DNA from 2 places in the Occultella kanbiaonis genome. Region 1 is predicted to be linked to the other one. Evidence: predicted binding sites of a transcription regulator. Region 1 holds the regulator's gene; the other holds the start of a gene.
What was found. The regulator LexA, encoded in region 1, represses DNA repair genes until DNA is damaged. The targets are predictions, from matches to a motif close to TCGAACANNTGTTCGA.
Positions count from the first base shown of each region.

Region 2: GKS42_RS21680 (HNH endonuclease signature motif containing protein) is a predicted target of LexA. The motif match lies at 2,280-2,295, and genes of this name have one in related genera.

Region 1 is NZ_CP046175.1:2,112,738-2,127,015, forward strand. Features, by position in the region: gene hflX (GTPase HflX) at 1-1,131, shown strand, start outside; gene GKS42_RS09710 (ATP-dependent DNA helicase) at 1,460-3,394, shown strand; gene GKS42_RS09715 (hypothetical protein) at 3,408-3,680, opposite strand; gene GKS42_RS26785 (hypothetical protein) at 3,697-3,822, shown strand; gene GKS42_RS09720 (hypothetical protein) at 3,813-4,478, opposite strand; gene GKS42_RS09725 (L-lactate dehydrogenase) at 4,719-5,693, shown strand; gene lexA (transcriptional repressor LexA) at 5,724-6,347, opposite strand; gene GKS42_RS09735 (LysM peptidoglycan-binding domain-containing protein) at 6,647-7,345, shown strand; gene nrdR (transcriptional regulator NrdR) at 7,512-7,985, shown strand; gene GKS42_RS09745 (aldo/keto reductase) at 8,118-9,167, opposite strand; gene GKS42_RS09750 (P-loop nucleotide/nucleoside kinase family protein) at 9,216-9,722, shown strand; gene GKS42_RS09755 (GNAT family N-acetyltransferase) at 9,729-10,298, opposite strand; gene GKS42_RS09760 (DUF5302 domain-containing protein) at 10,425-10,619, shown strand; gene serA (phosphoglycerate dehydrogenase) at 10,695-11,912, opposite strand; gene GKS42_RS09770 (HelD family protein) at 11,959-14,172, opposite strand.
Region 2 is NZ_CP046175.1:4,718,591-4,732,868, forward strand. Features, by position in the region: gene GKS42_RS21670 (phosphatase PAP2 family protein) at 1-333, opposite strand, end outside; gene GKS42_RS21675 (DUF7059 domain-containing protein) at 517-2,055, opposite strand; gene GKS42_RS21680 (HNH endonuclease signature motif containing protein) at 2,344-4,653, shown strand; gene GKS42_RS21685 (MFS transporter) at 4,799-6,202, shown strand; gene GKS42_RS21690 (SDR family NAD(P)-dependent oxidoreductase) at 6,268-7,056, opposite strand; gene GKS42_RS21695 (cupin domain-containing protein) at 7,115-7,477, shown strand; gene GKS42_RS21700 (sodium-translocating pyrophosphatase) at 7,608-9,923, opposite strand; gene GKS42_RS21705 (anaerobic ribonucleoside-triphosphate reductase activating protein) at 10,101-10,880, opposite strand; gene GKS42_RS21710 (ribonucleoside triphosphate reductase) at 10,877-12,775, opposite strand; gene GKS42_RS21715 (sigma-70 family RNA polymerase sigma factor) at 13,060-13,584, shown strand; gene GKS42_RS21720 (hypothetical protein) at 13,581-14,278, shown strand, end outside.

The sequences.
Region 1 (14,278 bases):
ACCGCGCCCGACCCGGGCACCTACCTGGGTTCCGGCAAGGCCCGCGAGCTCGCTGATCTCGTCGCCTCGACCGGCGCCGACACCGTGATCGTCGACTCCGAGCTCGCCCCGTCCCAGCGCCGCGCGCTGGAGGACGTCGTCAAGGTCAAGGTCATCGACCGCACGGCGCTGATCCTGGACATCTTCGCCCAGCACGCACAGTCCAGGGAGGGCAAGGCACAGGTCGAGCTCGCCCAGCTCGAGTACCTGCTCCCACGACTGCGTGGTTGGGGTGAGTCGATGTCCCGGCAGGCCGGTGGTCGGGTCGCCGGCGGTGCCGGGATCGGCTCCCGCGGTCCCGGTGAGACGAAGATCGAGCTCGACAGGCGGCGGATCCGCACCCGCGTGGCGAAGCTGCGCCGCCAGATCAAGGCGATGGCGCCCTCCCGCGCCACCCGTCGGCACTCCCGTCGTGCTGGAGCCGTGCCGTCGGTCGCGATCGCCGGTTACACGAACGCCGGCAAGTCCTCCCTGCTGAACCGGCTCACCGGCGCCGGGGTCCTCGTCCAGAACGCACTGTTCGCGACGCTGGACCCGACAGTCCGCCGGACCGAGACGCCGGACGGGCGTACCTACACGCTCGCGGACACGGTCGGTTTCGTGCGGAACCTGCCCACCGAACTCATCGAGGCGTTCCGGTCGACGCTCGAGGAGGTCGCCCAGGCTGACCTCATCGTGCACGTCGTGGACGCCTCGCACCCCGACCCCGAGGGTCAGCTCGACGCGGTGCGCTCCGTCCTGCGCGACATCGAGGGCACGTCCGACATCCCCGAGATCGTCGCGCTGAACAAGGCCGACCTCGCCGAGCCGGAGACCATCGCACGGCTGCGCACCCGGGTGCCGGACGCCGTCGCCGTGTCCGCCCGGACGGGTGCGGGCATCGAGGAACTACGGGACCGGATCGCCGAGCTGCTGCCGCACCCGGCGGTCCATGTCGACGTCGTGGTGCCCTACCAGCGGGGCGACCTGGTGCACCGCGCGCACGTCAGCGGTGAGGTCCTCGCCGAGGAACACACCGAGGCCGGGACCCGGCTCGTGGCGCGGGTCGACTCCGAGCTCGCCGCGGCGCTCGCGGACGCCGTCGCCAGCTGACCCGGCGACGCACCGGGACCGGTCCGGGCGTCGTCGTGGCACCGTCGTCCACAAGCCGGAGCGCCGCACCGCCGGCTCGACGGCGTGGCGCGATACCGTCGAGGACGTGCCTGCCGACCCCACCTCGACCGATCCCGACGACGCCCTGACCATGACGAAGGACAGGTCGGCCGACGCTGCCGAGGACGAGGCGGGCACGGGTCGTGCGGGCGCTTCCGCGGAAGCGCCCGAGGCAGCCGGGAGCACCCCGGCACCGGCCGGACGCATCGGCGCAGGGCGACCGACGCCGTCGGACATCGATGCCGTGCTCGACGCGGTGGTCGCCTCGATGGGCGGCGCCCGGCGCGAGGGGCAGCACGAGATGGCTCGTGCCGTCACCGAGGCACTCACCGAGTCCAAGCACCTGCTCGTGCAGGCCGGCACGGGTACCGGGAAGTCGCTCGCCTACCTCGTGCCGACGCTGGTGAACGCGGTCGCCACCGGGGAGCGGGCGATCGTCTCGACGGCCACCCTCGCGTTGCAGCGGCAGGTGATCGGCCACGACCTGCCGCTGGTGGCTGACATCCTCTCCGACAAGCTGCCCCGGGAGCCCACCGTCGCCCTGCTGAAGGGCTGGCACAACTACCTGTGCCTGCACAAGATCGCCGGCGGCTACCCGGCCGAGGACGACTCGGCGCTCTTCTCGGAGGCGCTCGTGGCGCCGTCGGTGGCCGAGGAACACCCCAGGGAGCAGGACGACTCGCTCGGCGCCCAGGTCGTGCGCGTGCGCGAGTGGGCGGAGCAGACCACCAGCGGCGACCGCGACGAGCTGATCCCCGGGATCAGCGACAAGGCGTGGCGGCAGGTGTCGATCACGTCGATGGAGTGCCTCGGCCAGCGCTGCCCGTTGCTGGCCGACTGCTTCCCCGAGAAGGCGAAGGCCGCCTCCCGGGAGGCGGACGTCGTGGTGACGAACCACGCGATGCTCGGGATCGCCGCATCCGGATCGCCCAAGGTGCTGCCCGAGCACGAGGTGCTGGTCGTCGACGAGGCGCACGAACTGGCCGACCGCGTCACCGCGCAGTCCACCGTGGAGCTGTCCGCGTCCTCGGTGGACCGGGCCGCGCGGCTCGCCCGCCGGCATGCCGGGCTCGCGCTGCCCGGGCTGGACGACGCCGTGAACACCCTGCGCACCGAGCTCATGGGCGTGCCCGAGGGACGGCTGCAGGCCGGCCTGCCGGAGGCGCTGATCGGCACGGTCCGGCTGATCGCCGACGGCGCCCGGGAGGCCATGACCGCGATGCGCACCGAGGCCGGCGCGAGCGTCAGCCCGGAACAGGCCGGCGCGAAGAACATGGCCAAGAGCGCGATGCTGATCCTGTTCGAGGTGTGTGACCGGCTCCTGTCCGACCGGGTCGCCAACCTCCGGGACGTCGTGTGGTGCGAGCGCGGCCGGCGGCCGGGGGAGGGCTCCCGCTTGATGGTCGCGCCGCTGAACGTGTCCGGGTCGATCAACTCCGAGCTGTTCACCGACCGTGCGGTGGTGCTCACGTCGGCCACCCTCACCCTCGGCGGCACCTTCGACTCCACGGCTCGCGCCGTGGGCCTGTCCGACGGCGGCTACCGCGGCGTGGATGTCGCGTCACCGTTCGACTACGGCAAGCAGGGCATCCTGTACGTCGCCAAGCATCTGCCTGCGCCCGGGCGGGACGGCACCGACGAGCGGATCCTGACCGAGATCGCCGAACTGGTCGAGGCCGCCGGGGGCCGGACCCTCGGACTGTTCTCCTCCCGGCGCGGCGCGCAGCTCGCAGCCGAGGCGATGCGTGAACGCCTCGACACCCCGGTGCTGCTCCAGGGTGAGGACTCGTTGCCGTCCCTGGTCAAGCAGTTCGCAGCCGACCCGGCGACCTCCCTGTTCGGCACGCTCTCGCTGTGGCAGGGCGTGGACGTGCCGGGGGAGTCCTGCCAGCTCGTGATCATCGACCGGATCCCGTTCCCGCGCCCGGACGACCCGATCAAGGCCGCCCGGACCGAGGTGGTCGCGGCAGGAGGCGGCAACGGTTTCATGGCCGTCTCGGCCACGCACGCCGCCCTCCTGCTCGCCCAGGGCGCCGGCCGGCTGATCCGGCGTACCACCGACCGGGGCGTCGTGGCCGTTCTCGACCCGCGGCTGCGGACCGCCCGCTACGGGAGCTTCCTGGCCGGGTCGCTGCCGCCGCTGTGGCCGACCACGGATCCCGGCCTGGTCCGGGCGGCGCTGCGCCGGCTCGCGGCTTCCTAGTACTCCGAACGGATCAGGGAGCGGTCGAGACGTACTCGGCCGTGTCCTCATCGACGAGGATGACGATGAGGTCCACCTCGCCGCTGCGCTCGCCGGACCGTTCGACGAGGTCGAGGTCCTCCAGAGGCGCGCCGACGATCTCGACGTTCGGGTCTGCGCACTGTGCGGGATCGGTGTCTTCGACGGCGTCGCACAGGAGCAGGACACCACCCTCCGTGACGAGCGTGACGGCGAGGCGCACCTGTTCGCCGTAATCGGGCTCCTCGAGCGCCTCGCGCATCGTCATGGGGTGGAGCTCCGAGATGTCGACGGTCATTGGGCTGGGCGTCGGCGGGCTCTGGTCGGAGGTGCACCCAGCCAGCACCGCTGCCACGCTCACGCTCGCGAGGACTGCGCTCGTGACCGTTCTCACGGGTGGTCAGTTCTGATCACTGGCACGCCCTTCGTCGACGGCCTCATCAACGTGGGCCGCCAGCCGGACGACCGGATCGTGAGAGCCACTGCGCTGCAGTGCAGCCAGTCGCTCGGGCAGAACGTAGACCGTGACGGTGTTCGTTTTGTCATCGATCTGCGCACTGACGATCTCCTCGGCCGGCACCCCTAGTCCACCGGCAGTTGCCTGGCGTGCGAGCTCCGCCAGATCCGTGTAGGAGAATTCCGCCCCTATGACGCCGACTTCAACTCCGTACTGGTCCGCGCGTCGCTCGACGGTGGTGACGTCGCGGTCGGGGTTCGTCGTGAGCACGGCAAGGACACCCGTAGCCGGGTCGAAGCGGAAGCCGGCGAACGTCTCGCCAAGCTCCGAGACAATGACCTCGCGAAACATCGTCCGGGCAGCCTGCGACTCGACGTTCGCGCGAGCCTGCTCCTCGGATATCCCGAACTCCGCCACGAGGATCCGTTGCGCCTCGTCCCACTCCGAGGGTCGTGCCGCGGCCGTCTCGCGTTCGACGGGCCGTGTCGCGAGGGTGGGACCGGCCGATCCCGCCACGCGACCGGTCGTACCAGCTCCAGCACCGGCGATGAGGCTGGGGACCACGAGTGCTACCGCGCACACCACACGCGAGGCACGGTTGCCAGCCATCCGACTCTCCTTGCTCGTGGTCGCATGCTCCCCAGCGGTAAGGTCGCGACGTTGCCCCTCTGGTGTGGAAACTACACCGCGATCGAAGGCTGAGGAACCGATCGGCGGGACTCGTGAGCACGGATCGCGTCGACCTGGTCCGGGCGTCGCCGGGCAGGCTCGCGGGCGCCTGATCGGGCGGCCCGCCGTGGGCCGGATAGGGTTACCGCGAAGGCGATCCACCACGAGAGGAATCCCGTCGTGACCCAGGCACCAGACCGCGCCACCACACCTCCCGGGGTCTCCACCCTCGCCATCGTCGGCGCCGGCTCGGTCGGCGCCACGCTCGCATACGCGGCGCTGATCCGGGGCGTCGCCCGCCGGGTGGTCCTGTACGACGTGAACCGGGCCAAGGTGGAGGCCGAGGCCCTCGACCTCTCCCACGGCATGGCCTTCATGCCCATGGGTGCGGTGGAGGGATCGGACGACATCGGGATCTGCGCCGGCGCGGACATGGTGGTGGTGACCGCCGGTGCAAAACAGCAGCCGGGGCAGACTCGTATCGAGCTCGCGGACCGGACCATCAACCTGATGCGCACGCTCGTGCCGCAATTGGTGGAGGTCGCGCCCGACGCCATCTACATGATGGTGACGAACCCGGTCGACGTGGTCACCTACGCCTCGCTGAAGATCTCCGGGTTGCCGCCGCGGCAGATGTTCGGTTCCGGCACGGTGCTGGACACCTCACGGCTCAGGTACCTGCTCAGCGAACACAGCCGGATCGCGGTCCGGAACGTGCACGCTTACATCGTCGGCGAGCACGGCGACTCCGAGTTCCCGCTGTGGAGCGCCGCCAACATCGGCGGGGTGCCACTGCGGGAGTTCGTGGCCGCCACCGGCGTGCTCAGCCCAGGGGACCTGGCCGAGATCGCCGACGAGGTGAAGAACTCCGCGTACCGGATCATCGACGGCAAGGGCGCCACGAACCACGCCATCGGCCTCGCCGGCGTGCGGATCATCCAGTCGGTGCTGCGTTCCGAGCGTGCGATCCTGCCTGTCTCGAGCCTGCTCGAGGACTACCTAGGCATCTCCGACGTGTGCCTGTCGGTCCCGTCGATCGTGGACCGCGACGGCGTGGGCGAGCGTCTCGAGTTCAACTTCAATGAGTCCGAGCTTGCCAGCCTGCGCGCCAGCGCGGACGAGATCCGCGGCGTCGCCCGGCAGTTCGGCTTCTGACCCGGGCGCCCCAGAAGCCGAACCCCGACCTCAGATCGAGCGGAGCACACTCACCACACGGCCGAGGATCTGCGCCTCGTTCCCGTCGATCGGTGAGAACGCCGGGTTGGCCGGCATCAGCCAGACCTGCGAAGCGGAGCGCTTGAGCGTCTTCACGGTCGCCTCGCCGTCGATCATCGCGGCGACGATCTCGCCGTTCTCAGCGACGTTCTGCTGCCGCACGACCACCCAGTCGCCGTCGCAGATCGCGGCGTCGATCATCGACTCGCCGACCACCTTGAGCAGGAACAGATCGCCTTCGCCGACCAACTGGCGGGGGAGCGGGAACACGTCCTCCACGGCCTGCTCTGCCAGGATCGGGCCACCGGCCGCGATCCGGCCGACGACCGGCACATACGCGGCACCGGGATCGATGCCCTCCCGGTCCGGCGCCTCGAAGATGTCGATGTCGCCGCGGACGGACTGGGCGTCATCCGGCGCGATGACCTCGATCGCGCGGGTGGAGATCGGGTCCCGGCGCAGGTACCCCTTCTGTTCGAGCAGGTTGAGCTGGTACTTCACCGAGGATGGGCTCGCCAGCCCCACGGCCGCACCGATCTCTCGCATGGTGGGCGGGTAGCCCTTGGCCTCGATGCTCGACCGGATGGAGCCCATGATCTGCCGCTGACGCACGCTGAGGCCGTCGGGGCCGGGGGTGTCCTTCGGGTCGGGGGACTTGGAGCGGCTGGATCGGGTCACGGTCTCCTCCTGATGGTCGGTTCGGCCTGTGTTTCCGCCATTGTCAGAGGGCGGTGATGTGCTGTCGAAGTGTTCAGGACCACAGTAGGCGTCATCGGCCGATCCGCAAAACATGTGTTCGACTGGCGTGTCGACATCGGAATCGCCGCGTGCTACCTTCAGTACAGCCGTTCGACGAACAATCGTTCTACCCGCGACGACCGAGGAGACTCCCGATGAGTGCACTGGCCTTCCCCCACGCCGAGCTCCGCGCGGGTGCCAACGCCGGGACGCGGCGCGGCCGAGCTGTACGTCGTCGCCACCTGTCGGCGGTGCCGGGGGGCCGCGCCGGGGCGGCCCGGCCGGTGACCCGGGTCGTGAGTGCGCACCCGACCGTCGGGTCGTCCGCGGTCGCGCTGGTGCCTTCGCCCGCGGCATTGGTCGGCCCGCTCGCACCGGCGCCGACTCGTCGACTCGCGCCCGCCCTGCCCGACCTCACCTCGGCGCCCGCGCTGGCACCGGTGCCCGTGCCGCTCGCGCGGCCCGAGCGTGACGGCGCCCCGGTGCGGCCGGTCCGTCGGCCAGTGCGCCGTTCGGACGCACTGCCCGCCGAGACGGTCGAGCCGGCCCGCACGGCCGTCGATGCGCCGCTGCGGCTGACGGTCCGCGGTCGCCGGGTGCTCGTGGTGCTCGGACTCGTCGTCGCCGCGGCGCTCGGGTCGGTCCTCGGCCTCGCATTCCCGTCCGAGCCGGCCGCCCCCACCGAGGTGGCGACGGTGGTCGTCTCGCCCGGGGAGAGCCTCTGGGCGATCGCCGCCGAGCACGCCGCACCCGGCGCGGACGTGCGCGTGGTGGTCGACCAGATCATGGAGCTGAACTCGCTCGCCACCTCCACGGTGGTGGCAGGTCAGGCGCTCACGGTTCCCGTCGGCTGACCCACTGTTGGCCCGGCAGCAGGGCGAAGCCGCTCGTGTGCCCGAAGTCGCTTGCATCTGGGCACGCGAACGCCTAACGTTTCCCTACATCTAGTAGTTACACCGTTGTGATCCGCGCACATGTAGTGCACGGGAACGACGGCCACGATGTGGGAAGGATCCGTCGGTGCACTGCCCGTTCTGTCGGCACTCCGATTCCCGCGTCGTGGACTCCCGGACCGCCGAGGACGGGTCCGCGATCCGGCGGCGGCGCCAGTGCCCGAACTGCGGGCGGCGATTCACGACGGTCGAGACCACCAGTCTGAACGTGATGAAGCGTTCCGGTGCCGTCGAGCCGTTCAGCCGGGACAAGATCATCTCTGGCGTCCGCAAGGCTTGCCAGGGGCGGCCTGTTTCCGATGACGACCTTGCCCTGCTCGCACAGCAGGTCGAGGAGACGATCCGCAGCAACGGTGTCGCGGAGATCGATGCGCATGAGGTCGGACTGACCATCCTCGGCCCCCTGCGCGAGCTGGACGAGGTGGCCTACCTCCGGTTCGCCAGCGTGTACCAGGCCTTCTCCTCGCTGGAGGACTTCGAGGCCGCGATCGCCGCCCTGCGGGTGGACCGCCCGGACCAGAGCGAGGAATCGCTCCCATAGACCGCCGCCGGTGGCGCTGGAGGGGAAGCCAGCACCACCGGCGGCAGCATCGACCGGGTCCCGGCGGGCGTCCGCCGGCCGGGCCGTCGGCAGACGCGGACGCCGCGCCGCATCGGGCCGGATCGGTACCCCTCACAGGTCGCTTGAGCGCGCGCCCCACAGATTCACGCCGCCGTCGCGGGCGTACCGATCGATCTCGGTCAGTTCTGCGCTGGTGAGGCTCGGTGCGTCGAGCGCGGCGAGGGTGTCGTCCAACTGGGCCACGCTGGACGCGCCCACCAGGGCGGTCGTGACACGCGGGTCGCGCAGCACCCACGTCACCGCCAGCTGGGCCAGCGTCTGGCCGCGCCGCTCGGCGATGGCATTGAGCGAACGGATCCGGTCGAGGTTGGCGGCCGTGAGGTACTCCCTCTTCAACGAGGCACCCTTCGCGCCACGCGAGTCGGAGGGGACGCCGTCCAGGTAGCGGTCGGTGAGCATGCCCTGCGCCAGCGGCGAGAACACCACCAGAGCGAGCCTGGCCGCCCCGGCGACGTCCAGGAGTGACTCGCCGGCGGGACCCGGGTGCTCGATCCAGCGGTTGATCATCGAGTACGACGGCTGGTGCACGCTCAGGCGCAGCCCGAGCTGGTCCGCGACCGCGAGAGCCTCACGGGTCCGCTGCGCCGAGTAGGAGGAGATGCCCGCGTACCTGGCGCGGCCGGAGTCCACCGCCGTCCTGAGCGCGCCGAGCGTCTCGGTCAGGGGTGTGCTCGGGTCGTACCGGTGGCTGTAGAAGACGTCGACGTGATCCAGGCCGAGCCGCTGCAGCGAGGCGTCCAGCGAGGACAGCAGGTACTTGCGTGAGCCGCCCTCGCCGTAGGGTCCCGGCCCCGCCCGGTAGCCGGCCTTCGTCGTGATCACCAGCTCGTCCCGCAGGGCCCGAAGGTCCTTGGCCAGCAGGGCGCCGAGGTTCTCCTCGGCGGCGCCGACCGGCGGTCCGTAGTTGTTCGCCAGGTCCAGGTGGGTGATACCACGGTCGAACGCGTGATGGATGAGCTCGCGCTGGCGGTCGATCGGCGTGGCGACGCCGAAGTTCTGCCACAGGCCGAGGGAGATGGTCGGCAGGTCCAAGCCGGAGTTCCCCGCTCGGCGCATCGGCATCCGGTCGTAACGGTCCTCGGCCGGGAACGCGGTGGTCATGGCCACCGAGCGTAGTGCGCCCTTCGTGGCGGCACGTAGCGTGGGCGCATGCTGATCGTGATGTCCGGGCCGCCAGGCGCCGGCAAGTCCCATCTGGCCGGCCGGATCGCCCGCGCGCTGACGGTTCCGGTGCTCTCAGTCGACCCCGTCGAGGCCGCCATGTGGCGCGCCGGGGTCGGTGGCCCCGGCGGATCGCTACCCACCGGCCTGGCTGCCTACGTCGTGGTCGAGGCCCTCGCGGAGGGGGTTCTCGTCCTGGGCCAGTGCGTGCTGGTCGACGCCGTCAACGCGGTGGAGCCGGCGCGTGAGCAGTGGCGGAGGCTGGCGGCGCGGTCCGGCGTCCCATTGCGGGTCGTGGACGTGATCTGTTCCGACCCGGACCTGCACCGGTCCCGGCTCGAGGGACGACGGCGGGACCTGGCCGGGTTCCCGGAGCCCACCTGGGCGCAGGTGTCGCAGGCGACGGCCCCGCCGTGGACCGACCCGCACCTGCGCGTCGACACGGCCGATCCGGCTGACCCTCTGCCCGTCGTGCTGGCGTACCTCGGGCGGTGAGAAGGCTCAGTCGGGCGGCGCGAGGTCCCGTAGGTACTGCCTGCACACGTGCACGCGCCGGTACCGTCGACGCATCTCGTCCTCGTCGTCGATGCGGGCGTGCGCGAACACGAACAGCGGGGCGCTCAGCGGTTCCGGCGACGTGAAGCCCTCCAGTTCGGCGTCCGTCACCCCGCTGTCGGCGTAGACGTGCAGATAACGGTGGTTCTCCCGGAAGCCGCGGGCCAGGTACCAGCCGTTGGCGGCCTCGTTCCCGCGGGTCCACGCGTCCAGGGTGTGCGCGCCGGCCAGGCGCGGCAGCGCCGCGTCCAGGAGCCGGCTCGCGATGCCGGTCCGGGCGTGATCGGGGTGCACGGCCACCGACTCGATGGTCGCCTCGACTCCGTCGACGGTGACGTCGAGCAGACCGACGACAGTTCCGCCGTCGTCCGCCACGAGCTGGACCGACGGTAGTTCGTAGGTCGGGCGCTGCGTGTACACGTCGTCGTAGTACTCGGTCTCGAAGAAGCTCAGCAGCCGGCAACGCAGCCAGCTCGCGGCGTCGTCCGACCGGTAGTCGCAGATCGTGAGGGGCATGCCACCCACCCTGGCTACCTCGTAGGCCTGCCGCAATCGAATATGGGTGGCGCCGGCCAGCCCGCCACGGCAGGGTAGGGGGCACGCCGGAGAACCCGGCGGACGAACGAACGAAGAGGTGTGACGATGCCCGATCCCACAGATGCCGGACCCGACGAGGCCGCTCTGGCCGACTCGAAGGCCAAGATGCGTGAGGCCCTCGAGCGCAAGCGCGAGAAGGAGCACATGACCGCCGAGGGACGCCGCAACACCGGGAGCGTGCACGGCTCCGAGGTCACCGGCGCCGAGGGTAAGCGGGTGTTCCGGCGCAAGTCCGGCTGAGCCACGTGACGCGGCGGGCCGGGCGAATGGGGAGCACCCCGTCGCTCGGCCCGCCGTTCGCGTCCGTGGGGAAGGTCAGTCCTCGGAGTCGGGGTGCAGCGCCCGCACCCGGATCGTCGGCTCCATGTCCAGCAGTTCGGTGAGCTCGGACGGCCGCAGGTCGGCGCTGAGGTCGGTCACCACGTAACCCACGTCGCCGGAGGTGCTGAGCACCTGGCTCTCGATGTTCGCACCACCCGCGGCCAGCGTCCGGTTCACCGCGGCGAGGACACCCGGCACGTTGCGGTGCAGGTGCGCGATCCGGTGCGAGCCGTCGCGCGGGCGGTCCAGGATGAGCGCGGGGACGTTGACGCTCAGCGCGGTCGCACCGGTCTCGAGGTAGTCGCGCAGCTTGCCGGCGACGAACATCCCGATGTCCTTCTGTGCCTCCTCGGTGGAGCCGCCCACGTGCGGGGTGAGGATCACGTTCGGCAGGTCGCGCAGCTCGGACTCGAACGCGTCGCCCTGGGCCTTGGGCTCCTCGGCGAACACGTCGACCGCGGCGCCGACGATCCGGCCCGAGACGATCTGGTCACGCAGGTGGGCGTAGTCGACGAGGAAGCCGCGGGAGAGGTTGAGGAAGATCGATCCCTCCTTCATCCGGGCGAACTGCGCCGGCCCGAACATGCCCGCGTTCCCGGGCCGCCCGTCGACATGCAGGGTCACCACGTCCGCCACGTCCAGCAGCTCGTCGAGGCTGCGCATCCGCTGGGCGTTGCCGAGCGCGAGCTTCTCGGCGGTGTCGTAGAACACCACGCGCATCCCGAGGGCCTCGGCGAGCACCGAGAGCTGGGTGCCGATGTTCCCGTACCCGACGATGCCGAGCGTGCGGCCGCGCACCTCGTGCGCGCCAGTCGCCGACTTGTCCCAGGTGCCGGCGTGCAGCGCCTTGTCCTTCTCGGTGAGCCGCCGGGTCAACGCGATGATCTCGGCGAGGGCCAGCTCCACGACCGAGCGGGTGTTCGAGAACGGCGCGTTGAACGCAGCGACGCCACGGCCGGCGGCGGCTCGCAGGTCGATCTGGTTCGTGCCGATGCAGAACGCCCCGACGGCGAGCAGATCGGGTGCGCTCTGCAGCACCCGGGCCGTCACGTTCGTCTTGGACCGGATGCCGAGGACGTCGACGCCCTGCAGCGCCTCGATCAGCTCGTCCTCGTCGAGGGCACCCTTGGCGGTGACCACCTCGACGCCGGCGTGCGCCAGCAGTTCCCTGCCGAGCGGATGGATGTTTTCCAGAAGGAGTGCCTTGACCACGGCCCTATCGTCCACCTGCGCGGCCCAGTAACAAAAACGCGACCACTCAGTGGACGTCGGCGAGGCCCTCCGGCAGCGGGCCGTGATGCACCACGTGCAGGCGCCGGGTCGGCCTGGTCATCGCCACGTACAGGTCGCCGGCCCGGTCCGACTCGGGCATCAGCTCGGCCGGTTCGCCGAGCACGACGACGTCGAACTCCAGGCCCTTGCTGCCCGCCGGGTCGAGCAGGACCACCTCGTCGGTGAGGTCGACCACGGCCGACACCCCGAGCGCCTCGAGCAGCCCCGCATGCCGGTGCCGCGCCGCGACCACGGCGAGCCGGCCGCCGTCGAGCGTCTTCCGCTCGGCCTCGACGGCCGCCCGCAGACCCGCCGTCAGATCGTCGACCTGCGTGATCGCCAGCGCGTCGTCGATGTCCCGGGCCGAGGTGACCGGCGTCGGCGGGTGCTCCGGGTCGGCGGCCGTCGCCACCCGCCTGGCGGCGTCCATGATGTCCGACGGCGTCCGGTAGTTCACGGTCAGCGTCGCCAACCGCCAGCGGCCGCGCAGCGGTCCGTCGAGGGTCGCGCCCCAGTCGGAGGTGCCGGCCCGGGTGGAGGTCTGCGAGACATCACCGACGATGGTCATCGACCGGGTCGGGTTCCGGCGCAGCAGCGCCCGCCACGCCATCGCGGAGAGCTCCTGGGCCTCGTCGACCACGACGTGCCCGTAGGTCCAGCTGCGGTCCGCGTAGGCGCGTTCGGCCGTCGTCTGCCGCGGACCGGAGGTCGCGAACCGGTCGGCGAGGACCTCGGCGGAGACCATGCCGCCACCCGCCCCGCTGGCCTCCAGGACCTCGCGGGCGTACTCGACCTCCTGGGCCCGGCGGGTCTCGGCCTCGCGGGCGCGCGCGCGATCGGCCTCCTCGTCGGCGCCTATGAGTTCGGCGGCCTCGTCGATGAGCGGGACGTCCGCGGGGGTCCACTCGGCGTCGGTCCGCTCGAGCAGCCTGCGCTCGGCAGCGGTCAGCATCGGTGCCGCCTCAGTGAGGCGGTGCGGCTTGGCGTACAGGTCGGCCAGCAGGCCGGTCGCGGACAACGGCATCCAGCACAGGTTCAGCGCCACCCGCACGTCCCGCGCGGACCGGAGCTCCTCGAGCACCTCCACGTGATCGTCCTCGCCGAGACCGGGGACCATCTCGGCGTACTGACGGGACAGGGCGGTGAGCATCTGGCGCACGAACGTCACCCGGGCGAGGTTGTGCGGCGCTCGCCCACGCCGGGCCCGAGCCTGCGCCTCGCGCACCTCGGCCGGACGCAGCGTGAGCCGGACCGAACCCACCTTCAGCTCCCGCTCGGGCAGCACCCGCTGCCGGGCGCGTACGGCCGAAGCGATGATCCGCGCCCACACGGCCCGGCCCTTGATCTCGGCGACGCGGTCCGACTCGATGCCACGCGCGCTCACGCCCGGCACCAGGTCCGCCATCGTCGAGGCGACCACACCCGTCTCGCCGAGGGAGGGCAGCACCTGCTCGATGTAGCGCAGGAACACCCGGCTCGGCCCGATCATCAGGACTCCGGACCGCTCGAGGCGTTGCCGGTGCGCGTAGAGCAGGTAGGCGGCGCGGTGCAGGGCCACCGCAGTCTTCCCGGTGCCGGGACCACCCTGGACCACCAGCACGCCGTCCAGGTCGGAGCGGATCACCGCGTCCTGCTCGGCCTGGATGGTGGCCACGATGTCGCCCATCCGGCCGGTGCGCTGAGCGTTCAGGGCGGCCAGCAGCGCGCCCTCGCCGGAGAGGTTCACCTCGGCGGCATCGGTGAGCGCATCCAGGTCGAGCACGTCGTCCTCGACCGCGATCACCGTGCGCGCGCGGGTCTGCAGGTGTCGGCGCAGGATCAGGTCACCAGGAGCCGCAGCGGTCGCCTGGTAGAAGGCGCGTGCGGCCGGTGCCCGCCAGTCGGTGAGCATCGGGGCGTGGTCGTCGTCCGAGAGGCCGATCCGGCCGACGTACCGGCGCCCGCCGTCGCGCAGGTCCATCCGTCCGAACACGAGCCGGTCCTCGACGGCGTCGAGCTGGGCCAGGCGGTCCTCGTACAGCGTCGCGAACGCGTCGCGCTCGGAGCGGTTCTGGGGCGAGCCCGACGGGCCCTCGCGCCGCACCTGCGCGAGCCGCTGGGTGGTGTGCTCGCGCAACTCGTCCAAGCGGGCATAGACGGCGTCCAGATACGTCTGCTCGGCGAACGGCACGATGTTCTTGGTGGGTTCGGTCGCGGTCACGATGTGATCGGATCTCCCTGCATGCTCGGCGGCAGTTCTCGGTACTGGAGTGGATCGGACGGCCGTCCATTATCCCCCTGATCGGCGCGGTCCGCGTCGCGATGTC
Region 2 (14,278 bases), 2.6 Mb from region 1:
GCCGACCAGCAGGAGCACGGCGGCGCCGGCGATCGACCAGCGGCGCTGTGCCACCGCGATCACCACGGCGCCCACCACCGCCGCGGCGACGAACGGAACGGACACCACGTTGAGGATGGGCAGGATCGCCTGGGTGAGGGTGAGCGGGCCGGCGTCCGCACCGGACAGGGCGGCGTCGTCGATGAGCTGCCCGAGCCGGGTCGTGACGAAGAACCACGCCGTGGCCACCAGGACCGCCGCCGAGGCGAGGGCCGCGAGCAGCGGGGCGGTCAGCCCGCGCCTCCCGCGGGCGTCGAGAGGCGCCGGGGTCGGAGCCATGGTCACAGCAGTCATCCTCCACGGTAACCATGGCCGGCGGCCAGATACCGCGCCGACGTGCGCAGGGGTGGTGAGACTCGTGTGCAGATCTGTTGGTCCGCCGTCGACGGGGGTTGGGGCGCGGGCGCGGCAGCGGACCGCGTGAGCGGGGCGGCAGCGGACCGCGTGAGCGGGGCCGGGCGCGCAGTGCCGCCGCTCTCACTCGGGCAGCAGCAGGAGTCCGTCGAGGATCAGCCCGCGGACGTGCGGCAGGGCGTCCGCCAGGACGTCGGCGGGGCGGGTGTCGGTGAGCACCGCGACACCGGACGCGATCTGCCCGACCGTGAGTTCGCCGTCGCTCGCGCCGACCACCGCGGCCAGCGCGGTGCCCGCGCGCACGGTCCGCCCGAGACCGCCGCCCTGACGCAGCACGATCACCTGCGGATCCATCTGACCGGGCGTGTAGTGGCGCTCCTCCGTGACGTCCCCGGCCACGCGCAGACGTTGATCGGCGAGCACCTCGTCCCCGAGGTGCGCGAGGCGGTCCTTCGCGGCGAGGGTCGCGGCGATCGTGGGCCACAGGGTGGGCGCCAGGGTCCCGGTGATCTCCTCGAACCGGTGCCAGGGCAGGGCGGCGGGGCGCAGTGGCTTGTGCAGGGTGACGTACCCGAACCCGACGGCGTCCACTCCCCTGGCCTCGAAGTCGTCCAGCCAGGCGGTGTAGCCGCGCCGCCACGCGTCCGCGTCACGGTCCGGGGTGATGCCGCCGTCCCGCAGCCAGGTCTCGGCGTACTCGGCGGGGTCGGCGTACTCGCGCTGGATGACCCACCCGTCGAGGCCGCTCTCGGCCAGCCACTGCTGGACCCGGTCGAAGGCACCCTCTCCGCGGTGCACCTCCCAGTTGGCGAGGAACTGCGCCGTGCCGCCCGGCGCGAGCACCGCGTGAACGCCTGTGATCAGGTCACGGACGAGGTCGTCACCGCGGCGACCACCATCGCGGTAGGTATAGGTCTCCACGGCCTGGGCTGCGCCCCCGGTTGTGCGCGGGGTGATCACGAAGGGCGGGTTGGAGACCACGAGGTCGAACTGCTCCCCCGCCACGGGCTCGAGCATCGAGCCGTGGCGCAGGTCGACGGCGCAGTCGTTCAGGGCGGCATTGAACGCCGCGTAGGCGAGGGCAGCGGCGGAGATGTCCGTGCCGACCACCGACTGCGCGAAGCCGGCCAGGTTGAGGGCCTGGATCCCGCTCCCGGTGCCCAGGTCCAGGGCCCGCCCGACTGGGGTCCGCACCGTGAGTTCGGCCAGCGTTCGCGAGGCGCCGCCGAGGCCGAGGACGTGTTCGGCGCCGACGGCGGCGCCCGTGGTGGCCTCGCCGAGGTCGGCGGCGAGCCAGAGGCCGCCGCCGGAGGTGTCCACCGGGCGCAGGTCGATGCGGGCCGTGACCCGGTCGTCCGGAGCCGTGCCGGCGGCTGTCAGCAGGCCGAGTCCGGCGGCGCCCTCGACGCCGAGCTCCGGGAGCGCACGCGTCGCCTCGGCGACGGTGACGTCGTCGCCGAGGATGAAGAGCCGGACGAGGACGGCGGCCGGCTCGTCGCTGCTGCGGGCCACGCGGATCGCCGGGAGCACCTGCTCGCGCGCCATCGCCGCCGTCGCGACCTCGCCGAGCACGTCGGCGAGGGTGTCGACGTCGTAGTGACTGTGCAAGAGGTCGGATCGCAACCGGTCGATCTGCTGGGGCGAGCCGCCGATGCCTGTCACAGCGGCAATCGTAGAGGCGCGACGGGTGGGTGCCACGACGGTCGCCGTAGACCACCCCTACGACAGTGGAGATCCAGTCGGTCCGGGCCGTGTGGATGGAGGGTCATCGGGGTGTCTCGGCGGCTGGTTGTGGGTCGGTTGGATGGGCTGCTGTCCCTGTATCCACAACGGAAATCGGGGTCCTTGCGCTGTCGGTGGGACGTCCTAGAGTGGAGGTCAAGCAGTCAAACAGACGTACGAATGCCAGTCAGTGTCTCGGGCCATTCGACGACGGGGAGGTGAGCACACATGGACGACACCACCACGACCGGCACCGGCGGCCCCGGTTCGACCACCGGTGCTGTCCCGTCGGGTCCGGGTGTGGCGCTCGCGTCCCGGATGCATCTGTCTCTGGCGGACCTGATGGCGGGGTCGCTGGATGATCAGTTGATCGCGATCGAGGCCCTCACGCAGGGCATCGCGACCGCGGATCCGGTCACCGAGTCCGACCGGTATGGGTCCCGGTTCCTGGGCCACGCGGCGCTGCGGACGCACCTGATCACGCAGGCGTTGACCGGTGCCCAGCTGGACTGGATGGGCCTGGAGTCCGAGGCCGGGACCTGGGACACCAGCAAGGGATTGCGCACCTATCCGCATTACGTGGCCAAGACCTACGGCATCAGCGGTGCCAGCGCCCGCCGGATGTCGACCCTGGCCACCGGGCTACGCAACAGTCTGCCCGCGACCCGGACCTGGCTACGGACCGGAAAGATCGGCATCGACCAGGCCCAGATCCTGCTCAAGGCCACCACCACCCAAGCCGCCGTCGACGGCCTGCAATACCCCGCCACCCCCACCAACCCCAACACAGCCGAGGCGAGCACCGACGGCAGCACCAGCACCGACGGCAGCGATGGCACCGACGCGACCGCGGCCAGCGACCCCACCGAGGGCGCCGACGCCACCGAGTCCGTCGAGGCCACCGACGCCACGACAGGCAGCGCCGACGCCAGCGACGCCACCCCCGAAGCCGAGCCCGACGACGACGCGACCCCCGACCGTGCTGGGCGGGTGCAGACGGTGGAGGAGTTCCTACTCGCCAACGCCGCCACCCGCTCGCCGGAGGACCTGCGCAGGCTGGTCGATCACTTCGTCGCGATCGCCGACCCCGACGCCACCGACAAGGCCCACCACGCCGCCTCCGACCGCGAATACCTCAACATCGACCGCACCATGGACGGCTACCACCTCGCCGGATTCCTCACCCTCGAACACGGCCAATACGTACGCACCGCACTCGAAGCGATCATGGGCAAGCCCGCCGCCGGAGAGACCCGCACCTCCTCCCAACGCCGCGCCCAAGCCCTCAGCGACCTCGCCCACACCGCCCTGGACCACGGCAAAGTCGGCACCTCCGGATCCGTCCGACCCCACCTCGGCGTCCTCATCAACTACCCCGAATTCCTCGACATCATCACCACCACCGAAACCACCGAAGCCGCAACTGGAGCCGGAGCAGCCGGAACCGAAGACTCGGCAGCTGACGAGGGGCCCGACGCAGCCGAGGCAGCCAGCCCGACGGCGCCCCCGCAGCCGATCACCGAACCCCTACCCGGCCTGGACACCACCACCGACCCGACCGATGACCCGGCCGACCACAGCCCGCGCAGCAACGCCGGCCCGACCACAACGGACACGGCAGCCCGTCCGGCGAACGAGCCCGGCACGCCCGCGCAAGCACCCACTGTCGCGAACCCGGCCACTCCGGCAGGCGGGCCCGGCGCTTCCGCGCAAGCGCCCACCCCGACGAACCCGGCCACCCCGGTAGGCGAGCCCGGCGCTTCCGCGCAAGCACCGACCCCGGCGACCGGGCACGAACCCGAGGACTCCACACCTACGGCGAGCAACACGAGCCCTCCCGGGCAAGCACCCGCCCCCTCGCCCACGTCGGAGGCCACCGGTCTGCCCGACTGCCAATCGCGGGCCGTCGGAGCACTCGGCCAACCCACCAGCGGCACCGCCGTGCCCGGCACCAACAGCACCGCCCTGCCCGGCACCAACGGCACGGCCCTGCCCAGCATCGCCGTGCCCGGCATCGCCGTGCCCGGCATCGCCGTGCCCGGCATCGCCGTGCCCGGCATCGCCGTGCCCAGCATCGCCGTACCCGGTGGCGGGCGGGACTGGGCCGCGTTACTCGCCGCGGGACCAGCCACCTTCACCGACAACACCGGACCCGTCCCCCGCGACCTGCTCGACCGCATCATCGGCTGCTCCGGCGAGACCTACCGCATCATCTTCGGACCCGACAACGAAATCCTCAACCACGGCCGAGCCCACCGCCTCTACACCGCCGCCCAACGCCGCGCCATCATCGCCCGCGACCGCCACTGCGTCTACCACAACTGCACCGCCCCACCCGAACGCTGCGAAACCCACCACGGCACCAAACACTGGGCCGACGGCGGCAACACCGACCTCCACGACGCCGGCCTCGCCTGCTACTACCACCACCACTGGATCCACACCCACAACATCACCATGACCCGACACAACGGAAAATGGCACTTCTACCGACCCGACGGCACCGAAATCCACCCCACCAACCCGCCCTGGAACTGACGCGGTGCGTCAGGACCGCGTCAGAGGGATCCGTTGGCGCGGCTCGGGGGCAGCACAGCTGGATCCACGCGCCACCGCCACGCCCGAGGTGCGCCGTTCGTCCGTTGGACACCATCTGGATGCAGGTTGTCTCTACCTTGTCCCTATGGACGAGACGAACAAGGCGGTGTCGCCTGCGCCAGGTGCCTCGAGCATCGACAGCGATCCGAAGGCGCCGCCGAGCCGGATCCTGACCTGGCCGGTGACCGCCTGGGCGCTCTGGGACTGGGGCTCCGCAGCGTTCAACGCTGTGATCACCACGTTCGTCTTCACTGTCTACATCACCTCGGACGCGTTCGGCCCGGGTGCGGAGTCCACGCTCGGATGGGTCCTCGCCGGAGCGGGTGTGCTGATCGCACTGTTCGCTCCCATCACGGGCCAGAGCGCAGACCGGGCGGGTCGACGCACCCTGTGGCTGACGGTCAACACTCTGCTCGTCGTGATCGCCTCGGCCGGGTTGTTCTTCGTCCAGCCCGCGCCCGAGTACCTCTGGCTCGGCCTGCTCCTCCTCGCCGGCGGCAACATCGCGTTCGAGTTCGCCTCCGTCAACTACAACGCCATGCTCAACGAGATCTCGACGGCGAGTACCGTGGGCCGGGTGTCCGGGCTCGGCTGGGGACTGGGCTACATCGGCGGGATCGTGCTGCTGCTGATGGTCTACTTCGGCCTGATCAACCCCGACGTGGGCGTCTTCGGCATCACTGGCGAGAACGGCATGGACGTCCGCGTCACCATGCTCCTGTGTGCCGTCTGGACGCTGCTGTTCTCGATCCCGGTGATCCTGACGATCCGGGACAAGCCCAAGACCGGCGCCGCGCGAGCTCCCCGACCCGGTCTCATCGAGTCCTACCGCCTGCTCTTCCGCACGATCGCCGACCTTTGGCGTGCAGACAGGAACACCGTCTTCTTCCTGATCGCCTCGGCCGTGTTCCGCGACGGCTTGGCCGGCGTGTTCACGTTCGGCGGGGTGATCGCGGCCGGAGTGTTCGGGTTCAGCGCCGGGCAGGTGATCATCTTCGGTGTCGTGGCGAACGTCGTCGCCGGGGTCGCCACGATCGCGTTCGGCGCCCTGGACGACCTGCTCGGCCCGAAGCGCGTGATCCTGCTGTCGCTGACGTCCATGATCATCGCCGGCACCCTGATCTTCTTCTTCCACTCCGGCGGCACCAGGGTGTTCTGGATCCTCGGGTTGATCCTGTGCATCTTCGTCGGGCCGGCCCAGTCCGCCTCGCGCACGTTCCTGGCCAGACTCATCCCCGCGGGACGCGAGGGTGAGGTGTTCGGCCTCTATGCCACGACAGGGCGAGCGGTCAGTTTCATGGCGCCCGCCGCGTTCTCAACCGCGATCGTGGTGGGCGTCGCCGTGACCGGGCTGTCGAGGGATGAGGCTCAGTACTGGGGCATCCTCGGCATCATCCTGGTGCTGCTCGTCGGCCTGCTGCTGCTCATCCGGGTGCGCCCGCGCGAGCACCACGACACCGCCCTCGATCAGCCGCCGGTCACGAGCTGACGGCACCACCGCACCCGGGTGCGGTCCTGCGCGAGACCTGGAGTGTGGACGCGACGTCCCAGCGGTCAGACCCAGTCCGTGATCTCGAGACGGCGCCCGGCTTGCGGTCCCGCTGCCGCTCGGGCGCGCAGATCATCGACCGTGTCCAGGCCAGCCCTCAGGTAGCAGCCGGAGAGGTTGTCCAGTTCCCCCGCCGCGATGGCCGTCACGATCCCTGCCACGGCCTCGGGTGGGGTCCAGTCGGTCCGGTCCGCGTGCATCCGCATCCCGGTGGACATGTCGGTCGGGACCACACCCGGCGCCACCTCGAACGCCCGCAAGCCGCGCGAGAAGCCGGCCGCGTGCAACCCGCCACCGATGCGGAAGAGTGCCGTCTTGGCCGCGTTGTAGGAGCTCAACTCGGCGAAGTCGCGGGTGCCCGCCCCGGAGTTGAGGTCCACGACCCGCCCGCCGCCGCGACTCAGCATCCCCGGCACGACGGCCCGAGCCAGCAGGAACGGCCCGTACACGTCCGTGATGAGAACCTCTCGCCACTGGTCGGGATCCGCCTCCCAGAGCGGCACCTCGGCATCCACCAGGCCGGCGTTGTTGACCAGCAGGTCCACCCTCCCGAGGGCATACTCGGCCTCGGCGACGGCGGCATCGACGGCGACGCGATCGGTCACGTCCGCTGCCAGCACCACCGCACGACGACCACGGGACTCGACCTCCTCGGCCACGCCCGTCAGCCGGTCGACGTCCCGAGCGAGCAGCGCCACATCCAGCCCTGCGTCGGCCAAGCCGAGGGCAAGGTGGCGTCCGATGCCCCGGCTCGCGCCGGTGATCAGGGCGGTACGTGCGGCAGTTGGATCCATGCCCTCATCGTGCCATTGCCAACGCCTCGCCTGGCGCGGCGTTGGCAGACTATGGGCCATGACAGAAGACGCGGTGGACCTCAACGCGAAGTTCGATCTCTTCGCCGAGCCTTGGTCGCCCAAACTCGTCGCGCGCCTGAACGACTACGAGGTCAAGCTGGTCCGGATCAAGGGCGACTTCGTCTGGCACACCCACGATGAGACCGATGAGTTGTTCCTCGTGCTGGACGGGCTGCTCACCATCCAACTGCGGGACCGGGACGTCGTCCTCGGCCCCGGCCAGCTCTTCGTCGTGCCGCGAGGGGTCGAGCACTGCCCGCGCGCCGACGCGGAGGTCAAGGCACTGCTGCTGGAGCCCGCCGGGGTCGTCAACACCGGCAATGCCGGGGGCGACCTGACGTCCGTGGTCGAGCAGATCTGAGCCGTGACAGGCAGACCTGAGCCGTGGCGGGCAGATCTAAGCCGTGGTCAGCACGTGCGACGAAACGCCGAAGGGCGCCCCACGACCCTCACGGCCGTAGGACGCCCACCGGTCGGCGGCGCGAGTGAACTCAGTTCGCCGCGATCTGCTCCGCTTCGCGTTCGGCCTGAGCCTCGTTGGCGGCGTCCACCTTCGACGCACGCAGCCGAGAGGCGACGATCGCGCCGAACGCGATCAGGGCGGCCGCCGTGGCGATCGCGATCCGGACCACGTGGTTGGCGTCGGCCGGGACACTCATGACGACCACGGCGGGTGCGATCAGCACCGAGACCAGGTTCATCACCTTGATCAGCGGGTTGATGGCCGGGCCGGCGGTGTCCTTGAACGGGTCACCGACCGTGTCACCGATGACCACCGCGGCGTGCGCCTCGGAGTTCTTGCCGCCGTAGTGGCCGTCCTCGACGATCTTCTTGGCGTTGTCCCAGGCACCTCCGGAGTTCGCGAGGAACACCGCCATCAGCACCCCGGCACCGATCGCACCCCCGAGGAACCCGGCGAGCGCACCGACACCCAGGCCGAACCCGACGGCGATCGGCGCGAACGCGGCCAGCAGACCCGGCGTCGCCAGTTCCCGCAGCGAGTCGCGGGTGCAGATGTCCACGACCTTGCCGTACTCCGGTCGTGTCTCGCCGGTCATGATGCCGGGGAAGTCCCGGAACTGACGGCGCACCTCGAACACGATCGCCCCGGCCGCGCGGGTCACGGCGTCGATCGCCAGCCCGGAGAACAGAAACACCGTCGCAGCCCCGAGGATCAGGCCGACCAGCGTGATCGGGGAGACGATCTCGTAGTTCAGCATCGCCGCGACGAGGTCGTTCCCGCGCGCTGCCGGGTCGAAGTCGATGTCCGCCAGGGCAGTGTTCACCGCGTCGCCGTAGGAGCCGAAGAGTGCGGTCGCCGCGAGCACGGCGGTCGCGATCGCGATCCCCTTGGTGATGGCCTTCGTGGTGTTCCCGACGGCGTCCAGGTCGGTCAGGATCTTGGCGCCCTCCTCGTCGACGTCACCGGACATCTCGGCGATGCCCTGCGCGTTGTCGCTGACGGGCCCGAACGTGTCCATCGCGACGATCACACCGACGGTCGTGAGCAGGCCACAACCCGCGAGCGCGATCAGGAACAGCGAGAGCCAGATGGAGCCGCCTGCTAGCAGGAACAGCCCACACATGGCGGCCGCGATGATCCCGGCCGTGTACACGGCCGACTCGAACCCGACGCCGATGCCGGACAGCACCACGGTGGCGGCGCCGGTCCGCGAGGTGGCTGCCACGTGCTTGGTCGGCTTTGACGTGGTGCCGGTGAAGTACCCGGTCACGGCCAGGATGATCCCGGCCAGGACCACGCCGACCAGCACTGCCGCGGCCGTTACGAGCCGCGGGTCGCCGGCGTGCTCGGCGAGGTCGGCGCTGACGCCGGGGATCGCCGCGAAGGTCGACGGCAGGTAGATGAACGCCGCCACGGCCGCGAGGCCGGCGCCGACGAGAGCGGACACGTAGAAGCCGCGATAGATCGCCCGCAACCCGCTCTCGGTGCCGCGGACACGCGTGATCGCCACGCCGAGCACGGCCACGATCGCCCCGATCGCGGTCACGATGAGCGGGAACACGAGCCCCTGCTCACCCATGGTCGCCTTCCCCAGGATGAGCGCGGCAACCAGCATCACGGCGTAGGACTCGAACAGATCCGCGGCCATGCCGGCACAGTCGCCGACGTTGTCACCGACGTTGTCCGCGATGGTGGCGGCGTTGCGCGGGTCATCCTCGGGGATGCCCTTCTCGACCTTGCCGACCAGGTCCGCACCGACGTCGGCGGCCTTCGTGAAGATGCCGCCGCCGACGCGCATGAACATCGCCAGCAGCGCCGCGCCGAAGCCGAAGCCCTCCAGCACCGCGGGCGCATCGCCGCGGAAGCTGAGCACCACGGCCGCAGCGCCGAGCAGACCGAGGCCCACCACGCTCATGCCGACCACGCCGCCGGTGCGGAACGCGATGCGCGCCCCCTCGGCGCGTCCGTTCGCCCCGGTGGCGGCGGCAGCGACGCGCAGGTTCGCGCGGGTCGCGAGCCACATGCCGAGGTAACCGATCGCGGCGGAGAAACCCGCCCCGAACAGGAACGCGACCGACCGCCCGATCTTGATGGCGCCGTCGCCTGGTAGCAGGAACAACAACCCGAACACGACCACGGCGAAGATCGCCAGTGTTCGGAACTGCCGGCTCAGATACGCCGAGGCCCCCTCTTGGATAGCGGCGGCGATCTCCTGCATTTTCGGCGTTCCCTCACCGGCAGCGAGAACCTGCTTCCGCAGGATCACCGCCAGGACCAGCGAGAGAACACCGATGACAGCGATCACCGACACAATGACAACGCTCGTGTTTCCGAGCTCGAGCATCCGTCCTCCTCGACGAACTACGCACAGGTCCCCAGGCATCCGTGTCGCCTCGGGCTGAGCGAGAGTCTAGCCAACAGGGGCGATGCCATGAGCCACTCGGGTGCTCGGCCCGCCCACCCATGGCACCGCCCCCGGGCGCCAGGCGCGAGGCCAGCGCGCCCCACCCCCGGCCCTGCCTCAGCCCGACCGCACCTCGAACCGTTCGAACCCGACCTCGCCGACCGCCTCGGCGAGGCGGGCGAACCGCTCCTCCCAGCCGACGCCGTCGGCCGCGAACTCCTCCCGCGTCCCCTCGGGCCGGGCGCGCTGCAGGGCGTAGTGGCGCACGCCTGCGGCGTGCAGCCGCCGGGCCAGGGCGAGGACGTCGACGGCGGAGCCCGGGTGGGTAGTGGTGCGCACCTCCGCGTCGGCGCCGGAGGCCAGGGCCACGTCCAGGCTGCGCCAGGCCGCGGCCCCGCCGCCGGTGCGGATCACGTCCGGGTACCCGTCGGGCTCGGCCTTGATGTCGAGGCCGATCCAGTCGACGGACCCGGCGACGGCGGCCAGCCGGCTCGGGTACGCGCCCGACGTGTGCAGTCCGACGCCGAACCCGAGGCCGCGCACGGCTTCGATCGCACCGCCGAGGGCCAGCTGGCGGGTGGGCTCGCCGCCGGAGAAGACGACGCCGTCGAGCAGGCCGACGCGACCGGCCAGGAACTCGAGCACGTCCTGCCAAGCGTGCAGGCCCGGGGTGCGGGTGGGGATCAGGTCAGGGTTGTGGCAGTACGCGCAGTTCCACGGGCAACCCTGCAGGAACACGGTCGCGACGAGGCGCCCGGGCCAGTCGCACCCGGACATCCGGGTCAACCCGGCCACCTGCAGGCCCGCCGCCCGCGCGCCCGGGCGAGTGGGCGCCGTCGGGCCGTCCACCCCGGCCGGACTCACTGCGCCCCGGCGAGCGATCGACGTCGTGCTCACACCGGCTCCAGCACCGGAGCACCGACGCCCGCCGCCGCCTCCGTGAAGTGGCGCCGCTCCTCGTGCTCGCCTCTCTTGCCGATGTTGAACGAGCTGACCGGCCGGTGGTAGCCCATCACGCGGGTCCAGACCTCGCAGACAACGGGAGGAGCGTCCGGGTCGGCGGCGGCGCAACGCGGGCAGGTCGGCTGCTCCCCCGCCAGGTAGCCGTGCGCGGGGCAGATGGAGAAGGTCGGAGTGACGGTTAGGTACGGCAGCGAGAACCGCTCGAGCGAGCGACGCACCAGCCGCTTGCAGGCCTCCGCGCCGGAGAGCCGCTCGCTCAGGTACAGGTGCAGCACGGTGCCGCCGGTGTACTTGCGCTGGAGGTCGTCCTGGCGGGTCAGGGCCTCGAACGGGTCGTCGGTGAAGCCAACGGGCAACTGGGAGGAGTTCGTGTAGTAGGGGTTGGCGTCGGTGCCGGCCTGGACGATGCCGGGGAAGCGGCGCCGGTCCTCCTTCGCGAACCGGTACGTGGTGCCCTCGGCGGGGGTGGCCTCGAGGTTGTACAGGTGGCCGGTCTCCTCCTGGTAGCCGATCAGGCGCTCGCGCACGTGATCCAGCAGCCGGGCGACCAGCGCGTGCCCGCGCGGGTCGGTGAGGTCGTAGGCATCGGCGCTGAAGTTGCGGACCATCTCGTTCATCCCGTTCACGCCGAGCGTCGAGAAGTGGTTGTCGAGCGAGGGCAGGTAGCGCCGCGTGTACGGGTACAGGCCCGCCTCGAGCCAGCCGGCGACGGCGGTCCGCTTGAGCTCCAGCGACTCCTTGCCCAGGTCCAGCAGCCGGTCCAGCGCCGCCACGAGCGCGGCCTCGTCGCCCGCGTGCAGGTACCCCAACCGGGCGCAGTTGACGGTCACCACGCCGATCGACCCGGTCAGCTCCGCGGACCCGAACAACCCGTTGCCCCTCGCCAGCAGCTCGCGCAGGTCGAGCTGCAGCCGGCAGCACATCGAACGGATCATGCCCGGGTCCAGGTCGGAGTTGATGAAGTTCTGGAAGTAGGGCAGCCCGTACTTCGCGGTCATCGCGAACAGCGCCTGCGCGTTCCCGGAGTCCCAGTCGAAGTCCTTGGTGATGTTGTAGGTGGGGATCGGGAAGGTGAAGACCCGCCCGCCGGCGTCACCGGCGGTCATCACGTCGATGTATGCCCGGTTGATCAGGTCCATCTCGGCCTGCAGGTCGCCGTAGCTGAAGTCGCACTCCTGCCCACCGACGATCGGGATCTGCTCGCGCAGGTCGTCGGGGCACGTCCAGTCGAACGTGAGGTTCGTGAACGGGGTCTGGGTGCCCCACCGCGAGGACGCGTTCAGGTTGTGGATCATCTCCTGCAGACACTGGTGCACCTGTTCGTAGGTCATCGCGTCCGCGCGTACGAACGGGGCCAGGTAGGTGTCGAAGGAGCTGAACGCCTGCGCCCCGGCCCACTCGTTCTGCAGGGTGCCGAGGAAGTTCACGATCTGCCCGACGGCGGCGGAGAGGTGCCGGGGTGGCCGAGCCGCGATCGCGCCGGGGACCCCGTTGAAGCCCTCGTGCAGCAGTGCGCGCAGCGACCAGCCGGCACAGTAACCGGAGAGCATGTCGAGGTCGTGGATGTGCAGGTCCGCCGCGCGGTGGGCGCGGCCGACGGCGGCCGGGTAGACCGTGTCCAGCCAGTAGTTCGCGATGACCTTGCCGGAGGTGTTCAGCATCAGGCCGCCGAGCGAGAAACCCTGGTTCGCGTTCGCGTTGACGCGCCAGTCGCTGCGGTCCAGGTAGTCGTCCACCGTCGCGACCGGGTCGACGAGGGTGGGCCGGACGGCACTGCCCGACGGCGTCGCGTGGGTCTGGCGGGCGGGTGGGAGGTTCTGGGTACTCACGGTGGGCTCCTTGGTCCGAAGTGGATTCGACCTTTCGACCGTAGATCCGGACGAGGCTAGATGTTGTGGTGCAACACGCCGTGAGTTACTACATGTTGCGGTTTGCTGACCTGACGTACGAAAACACCGGGACGTTGGTCCCTGGCGCCACCACAATCGGGGGTGGGTGGACTCAACGGTTCGGGACGCTGGGTCGTCTACCTCTATGAAGGCCGGCCCGACGCCGGTCGCACGGGGTTCGCGCCGAACCCGCTGCCGGTGACAGGTTGCAATGAGGGGACATCATGAGCCACTGGGAACCGGTCCTGACGGACCTGGTGCGCCAACGAGGGGGTGCGTTGGTGCGGTACGCGGCCCTGCTGTGCGGGGATCGCGCCGAGGGTGAGGACCTCGTCCAGGAGGCCCTCACGAAGGTGTTCGCAGTGATGCGCAAGCCACCGCGTGGTGACGGCCGCGTCGCCATCGAGCACGCGGAGGCCTACGTACGCCGCACCGTCCTGACGCTCTACCTGGACGGCTACCGCCGCCGTCGGCGCTGGGCCGCCGTGCGGCACCTGCTGCCCGGTTCGGAGTCCACGGCCGGTCCCGAACGGCACAGCCCGGACCGCCTCGACGTGGACCGCGCCCTGGCCGTCCTCGGACCCAGGCAACGTGCCTGCATGGTCCTTCGCTACTACGCGGACCTCACCGTCCCGCAGATCGCCGACGAGCTCGGCGTGAGCCCCGGCACCGTGAAACGGCACCTGCACGACGCGGGCCTGCACCTGGTGGCCGAGCTCGATGGGTCCCTGGAAGGAGAACGGCGATGAACCTCGAAGACATGCTCCGCAACGAGGCGCGCGCGAGCGCGCCCAACCCGCTGACCTCCCGCACCGGTGAGCTCATCGCCGGGGTCAGGCGCCGCCGTCGGGCCCGCGCCGCCGGCGCCACCATGGCGAGCGTCGCCACCGTGGCCGCGATCGGCGTGATCGTGTGGCAGGTGAGCGACCTGGACTCCGGCCCGCTGCCGCCGGCCCAGCCGGTCGAGGTGTGCACGCTGACGATCGACGACCTCCTGCCGGACGGTGTCTCGTCCGCGGTGGCGTCCTCGGCGATCGCACCCGACGGGCAGGGGCCGGCCGCGGTGGTCACGACCACCGTGGCGAACCCCGACGACGGCGACTTCGAGGTGCCGGTCAGCTCGATCTCCTCCTATGCGGTGGACCCGGTGACCGGATCGGTGCGCGGGTACCACCTGGACGGACGCTCGGCCGAGATGATCACCGTGCCGGCCGGGAACGCGGTGGACTGGTCTGCCACGTTCGAGTTCTCGGCGTGCGAGGGGCAGTCCCTCGCGGACGGCGACTACGCGCTGCACCAGGTCGGCTCCGTCGTGGATTCCGGACGGTGGGCCACGGACGCGGCGGCGTTCTCGATCACCGACGGCGTGGTCGGCCCAACGGAGCCGGTCGGCGCCCTCGAGCCCGCCCCGGTGTTCGAGCCGGTGTGCGGCGACGCCTGGGC